2 regions of the Salinivibrio sp. KP-1 genome follow, and region 1 is predicted to be linked to the other one. Evidence: predicted binding sites of a transcription regulator. Region 1 holds the regulator's gene; the other holds the start of a gene.

What was found. Region 1 encodes CRP, which controls carbon source genes, mostly activating them, when cyclic AMP is high. Its sites were predicted from a motif close to TGTGANNNNNNTCACA; they were not measured.
Region 2: the regulator CRP is predicted to act here: its motif matches at 2,042-2,057, upstream of dinG (ATP-dependent DNA helicase DinG).

What each region holds. Positions count from the first base shown of each region.
Region 1 covers NZ_LAQR01000036.1:166,179-169,606, forward strand. Annotated here, with positions in the region: gene WN56_RS09510 (DUF1338 domain-containing protein) at 1-462, shown strand, start outside; gene WN56_RS09515 (hypothetical protein) at 537-1,403, opposite strand; gene crp (cAMP-activated global transcriptional regulator CRP) at 1,534-2,166, opposite strand; gene WN56_RS09525 (phosphoribulokinase) at 2,416-3,285, opposite strand; gene WN56_RS09530 (YheU family protein) at 3,342-3,428, opposite strand, start outside.
Region 2 covers NZ_LAQR01000001.1:725,739-729,166, reverse strand. Annotated here, with positions in the region: gene dinG (ATP-dependent DNA helicase DinG) at 1-1,950, opposite strand, end outside; gene WN56_RS03235 (porin) at 2,487-3,428, shown strand, end outside.

The DNA of each region.
Region 1 (3,428 bases):
GTTGAGAAGCTGGTGGCACAAGTTGATGCGTCGTCACTTACAGGCAGCGATTTTCTCCATCAGGGCCGCCTATGGGATATTGATTGGGCAACCTATCAAACGCTTGCCGAAGAGAGTGAATATGCGTCTTGGGTGGCGGCACACGGTTATGGTGCGAACCATTTTACCGTGAGTGTGAATCAGCTGAATGCGCATGATGATTGCCTCTCGGTGAACAACCGATTGCGCGATAATGGCTTTGCGATTAACGAGTCAGGCGGGGAAGTCAAAGGGGATGCATCTGTGTATCTGGAGCAATCCTCCACCATGGCTGACCGCGTGCCCGTTACTTTCTCCGATTGCACGCAAACCATCCCGGGTGGCTTTTACGAGTTTGCCAAGCGTTATGTCCTGCCCAATGGTGAACTTTACCAAGGTTTTGTGGCTGCTTCGGCAGACAAAATCTTTGAAAGCACCCACTAGTTATTCGTTCTTGAACGAATATGGGGCGACGCCCTATGAAAAGGGAGTGTGTGATACGCTCCCTTTTTTATCGTCTATTGGGTCTCGATGTCGAGCCAAAACGTGTCTGGAATCGCTTGTGTTTCGTTGCTTAAATGCGGGTTGTCGACTCGGATGACAGTACGCTCACCAATGTTCGCCTTTTCAAAGGTTTCCTTAACTAAAGGCGCATTATTGAAAAACTCGATGAATGACCCATCTTGGTATGCCGTTTCAAAGGCGCTATTCAACATCTCGGCGACGTCAGCATGTTGCGGAGACACAAACAGGAACATTGGGAAGCGATAGATCAGCATCAGGTGTGGGTCAACTAACAGATTACCGTATTGCGGCCGCTCGGCTAATTCACTAAAAGGCTCAATCAAGGCACGAGGGAAGAGATCGGCCCGGCCCGTATCAACCACTTTGAAAATGTTTTCAAAGCTCGATATTTCACGTACGCGAAATCCCGCTGAGTTAAGCACCTTGACGTCGGCCCAACCTTGTCCCTGAATCATAGTCAGAGACTGCAAGTCACTCGCGCTACTTATCTGAGCAAGTTGGGGCTCGGTGGCTTGATTGGTAATAAACAGGCGATGGCCGAGTAAGCCACGAAACACGGGATAGCGAACGGGGATCAATTCAGCTTCCAGTGTACGGTCGGCACCAAGCCAGTCGACGGTGAGCTTGCCTTGCTTGAGCATTTCCACCTTACGAGATTGAGAGCCAATTTGGCCGTCAAAGGCTTGTAAGGTAACAGATTCTCCCGACTTTTCGGCAAGAAACTCGATGAGCTCAATGGCATAGAGATCAAGGGCCGAGCCGGCGCGTGGCTCGGGGTGGACAATCGTCGTATTGGACGCAGCATGGACTGAAAACACAGAGAGCGCGAAGGCGGTGAGGGTAACCATGAGTTTTTTCATAAACGACACCTTGTTAATTTTATGTTAACTATGTCGTTTTGAGTGTAGAAGCAATCCGCGTGCTTGCCAGATAATGGAGATAAAAAAACCGACGCCAGGGCGTCGGTTGGTGATACAGAGAGCGGCGCGATTAGCGTGTGCCGTATACCACGATGGTTTTACCGTGTGCGGAAATGAGGTTTTGCTCTTCAAGCATTTTAAGGATACGTCCCACTGTTTCGCGTGAGCAGCCAACGATTTGGCCAATTTCCTGACGGGTGATCTTAATCTGCATACCATCAGGATGCGTCATGGCATCAGGCTGCTTCGCCAAGTTCAACAGGGTTTGCGCAATGCGCCCTGTGACGTCCAGGAAGGCAAGATCCCCCACCTTTTGGCTCGTTACCTGCAAGCGGCGCGCCATTTGTGAGGACAAGCGCATCAAGATATCAGGATTCACTTGGATAAGCTGGCGGAACTTTTTGAATGAAATTTCTGCCACTTCACACGGTGATTTGGCGCGTACCCAAGCAGTGCGCTCTTGGTCTTCTTCGAAAAGCCCGAGCTCACCGATGAAGTCACCTTGGTTAAGGTAAGACAGGATCATTTCCTTGCCTTCTTCATCTTTGATCAGTACGGCCACAGACCCTTTCACGATGTAATACAAGGTCTCCGCCTTTTCACCAGCATGGATAAGCGTGCTTTTCGACGGATACTTATGAATATGACAATGTGAAAGGAACCACTCGAGTGTAGGGTCTGTTTGAGGTTTTCCTGGAACCATATAACTTATTTCCTCTGCATGTGTTGCCCGGCAACAACGTCCTATCTTTGTCTGAGGGGTAACCCATCAGATCATTGCACAGAATACGAAGTCTGAACGCGGGCTACAAGCTCACTGTATGTTAACAAGAGTGTATCTTTTTTTGTTGGTGATTTCTTGATTTTGATCTAGGCCAACCGCCTAAAAAACTGGCAAAAACGTGGCTAAGATCACGGCTTGAGAAGTAATACATCATGAATGCGCTACGCCTCAGCCAATCTTGCCTTTTTCTATCAATTGCTGGATCAATGGACGGATGATCAATTCCATTGCAAAGCCCATTTTTCCTCCCGGCACCACTAAGGTGTTATGGCGCGACATAAACGACCCGGTGATCATTTGCAACAGATAAGGGAAGTCGACGTTTTTCATGCCACGAAAGCGGATCACCACAAAGCTTTCATCCAAAGACGGAATCCCTTTGGCATTTAATGGGTTTGAGGTATCTACCGTGGGAACGCGCTGAAAGTTGATATGGGTGCGAGAAAACTGCGGGGTGATATAGTGCAGGTAATCATCCATTGAGCGCACAATCGAGTCGGTCACCGCTTCACGAGAATGGCCTCTATCGCGCGTATCACGGACAAATTTTTGAATCCACTCTAAGTTGACGATGGGGACCATACCAATCAAGAGATCGACGTGCTGCGCAACGTTGACGTCACCGTCGACCACGCCGCCGTGCAACCCTTCGTAAAACAATACATTGGTATTGTCGGCCAAGTCTTGCCATGGCGTGAAGGTACCAGGCATTTGGTTATAGGGCACCGCTTCATCAAAGGTATGTAAGTAGCGGCGGTACTTCCCGGTGCCTTGGTCACCATATTCACGAAAAAACTGTTCCAGCCGAGGGAAGTCGTTGGCGGTGGGGCCAAAATAGCTGATATGTTTACCTTGCTCACGCGCTTTACGGATCTCGACGTCCATTTCGGGACGGGTAAAGCGATGAAAACTGTCCCCTTCTAGCCAGGCCGCTTTGATGTTCATCATTTGGAACATCTTTCGGAAGGCTTCCGAGGTGGTGGTGGTGCCAGCCCCTGACGAGCCGGTGACCGCAATAATTGGATGTTTAGCCGACATGACGCGCCCTGTCATTCAGTCTGAATTTGTATCGCGATACGGCGAGTACTGCGATGCTAGGATCCGAGTGCTGCTTTACGACGAATATCCACTGTCTCGTGCAACTCAGAATACACAATCACGGCTTCTCCGGATTGCAGTTG
Region 2 (3,428 bases), on a different contig from region 1:
ACGACCGACTGATTGTACAAGCTTTTTACTCGCTTCTGGCACCGCGATTTGTAAAAACGGGTTGCCACCACAGCGCTCGATATACTCCGCGTGCGCTTCTTCAACCGGCGAGGTGGGCACGGCAAAAGGGATCTTAGTAATAATGAGGTTGGTCAATAAGTTGCCCGGTAAGTCCAGGCCTTCGGAAAAGCTGCCGGTGCCAAAAATGATACTGGTTTTATCAGCGTTAACCGCTTGCTGATGCGCCTTTAGTAATCCGGGACGCGACTGGCTCCCTTGGCAAAGCAGCTGCCAGCCCCGTTGCTTGCAGGTGCTTTCTATCGCTTTTGTCACTTGCTGCATTTGCCAGTAGGAGGCGAAGAGCACCAAAGAGGCGCGTTCGCCTTCCAGATGTTCGAGTATTTTATCGCTCAGCACATCCGTAAAGTCGCTCGCTTGAGGTTCACAAGGCATCGTCGGGATCACCAAGCGCGCTTTATTGGGGTAATCAAATGGCGAAGGCAAGGCTAAATAACGCGAGCCGTCGGTTTCGCTCAAGCCCACTTGACGGCAGAAATAACTGAACCGGTTGAGTGCACGTAAGGTCGCGGAAAATAGGCCAACCCCGGCTGCACGGGACCAGAGCATTTGGTCTAAACGCCAACCCACTTCCAAGGGGGAGACATGGATCCAAAGGTCGCCTTCGCGCTCGCGACACGCTCGCACCCAACGTGCCAAGGGGGCGCCTTTATCCGAATTAGGTTGAGCCATCAAGGTCCACACCTTTTCTAAATTTTCTAACCGTTGCAGGAAAAAAGCCGTTTCCGCGAGCGCCGGATCAGCCAGTTTGGCCGAAATGTCATTTTCTTTCAGACGTTCATTGATCAAATCATGAATTTTTCCCAATGCCTGATGGGCTTTTTTGCTCGCCGTTTTGAGTTGCTCACTGGGTGAGATAAGCGCATCGGGGAGCTCGCCATCAGCAAAGCGGTAGCAACCATCATTGTTGAGCGGCAATTGACTGAGCTGTTGTTTAACCTCGCGTAAGCCTGGGATTAAGGTTTGAATCGCGTCTAGCAAGCTATCCACAAACCGATGTGCGCGCTTAATATCAGCGGTATTCCCCAACTTGGTCGTCGTTTGATTGAGCTTTTCCAGCCAGCTGACCACACCCAACAAGCTGGCACTGGCGGCCGAAAAGTCTCGCGCGACAGTGGGCAAGTGATGAGCTTCGTCAATCATATACAGGCATTGCTCCGGCTCGGGCAAGATCACCCCGCCGCCGAGCTCAAGATCGGCGAGCAGCAAACTGTGGTTCACCACCACCACATCCGCTTTATCCATCGCCTCTCGTGCTTTAGCAAACGGGCAAGCACGGTGGGCGGGCAAACCGGCATGACAAGTGTGCTTATCAGAGGCGATGGCTTGCCAAAGATGATCAGCAATGGGTTTTGGCCAACTGTCTCTGTCACCATCCCACTTACCTCGGCTCAGCGCAGCGTAGAGATCGTTGAGTGATAATTGCTCGTTGCGCTTGGGTTTTTGGGTAAATAGCGCCCCTTGAATGCTTTCCATGTCCGCTACCGCACTGAGCTTATGTGCACAGCAATAGCGTTGACGCCCTTTGGCTAAAATAAAATCGAACGGTTTGGGGCAGATGCGATGAAAAAACGGGATGTCTTTATTGGCAAGCTGTTCTTGCAACGCCACCGTCGCGGTTGAAATAACCACTTTTTTATTGTTGTTGAGTGCAAACGGGATCGCGCCCATCAGATAGGCCATCGACTTACCGACCCCTGTGCCTGCTTCTGCCACTAATAGTCGCCGTTTAGGCGCGTAATCGCCAGCTAGGGTCTTCGCGAGCTCTGCCACCAAATAGTTCTGAGCTTTACGGGGAATAAAGTGGGGAAGTTGATCTTGTAGCGTTTGGTAGCAAGCGCGAATGTCTGATTTTACGGCAGGACTGAGCATCAACAGGTCCGAGTTGCAAAGGTTGACGCCTAGTATAACACGGGGCAAAAACGTGAAAACGATCGCGAACTGCAAGATTTCCTTACAGATATGAGATCCTGGTCACGAATTTAATTTGAACCATTCTTCGCTATCTTGCTGATCTGCCGTTTGATTAACAAAACGCCTGATTTAAGCTACTGATTAGTTTTTTATTCTAATATAAGGGTAAATAATTACTGATTTTGGTGTTTTATGTTGTTATTGTTTGTTGTTTATTTTCATCAAAAGACGGGTGTCGAGTCAGTTAAACTGTGATCTCAGTTCAGCAAATATCACTATATTATTGTTTTTAAGCGGTTTTTGCCTAGATTGTAATGCGCTTCCGGCGAGTTGACAGAACCACATTTGTTCTGCACGATTAGCCACGAAGTTTCAGTGAACTGGCATTTTGTTCTTCGCAGCGTTTGCTGCTGGTAATAGAGTGACAGTCACCATAAAACAGAGTTCCATGAAGGAACTCATAATGACTAAATAGAAAAGGCAGTGGATTAACCATGAAAAAGACTATTCTAGCAATGGCAGTACCAGCTCTGCTGGCTGCTGGCTCAGCATCAGCAAGCATCAACCTGTATGACGCAGAAGGCGTTAAAGTAGACGCGTCTGGTGCAGCCGAAGTACAATACTTCCAAGCTATCGGTGAAAACAAAGATGGCGAGTGGCGCCTAGATGACGGTGACTTCGCTGTTAACACCGAAGTTGCTGTTTCTGAAGACTTGGCTGCAATCGGTCACTTCGCATTTAAATTCGAAGACAGCACCACTAAAAACGATGAGCTTTACGTTGGTTTCAAAGGCAGTGACTGGGGTACGCTTACTTTCGGTCGTCAACTGCTGATCAACGATGACATGGGCATCACCAAAGACTACGAGTTGTCATCAGCTTCTAACGGTACTCTTCGCACTGAAGGTGACCAAGTTGCTAAATACGTTTACGATAACGGTACATTCTACGCAGGCCTATCTACGCTGCAAAACAGCGATGGTGAAGAGTCAAGCGACGAGTACAAAATCTACGACGGCCGTCTTGGCTATCGTGTAGCTGACGTTGACATGCGTGTATATTACTACTATGCAGATGACGCAGGTGTTAACACAGCAGGAGACGATTTCGTCTATGCCTCAAAAGGTGACGTAGAAAACTACAACTTCGAAGTTGAGTATGCTGGCATCGAAAATGTAAGCCTTGCTGCTGCGTATGGTGTTAATACTGTTGACACTGGTTCAAGCGACACAGAAGCAGATTTCTTCTCTGTGGCAGCTGATTACACGCACGGCAAAACCACTTACGCTATCGGTATCGATAACAAAGATAACGACAACGAAGAAGACGTAACTGGTTACTACGCGAACGTAACTTATGCACTGCACAACAATGCAAAAGTATACGCAGAAGTGGGCGACAACGACGCTGATAACAACGACTGGGGTTATGTAGCA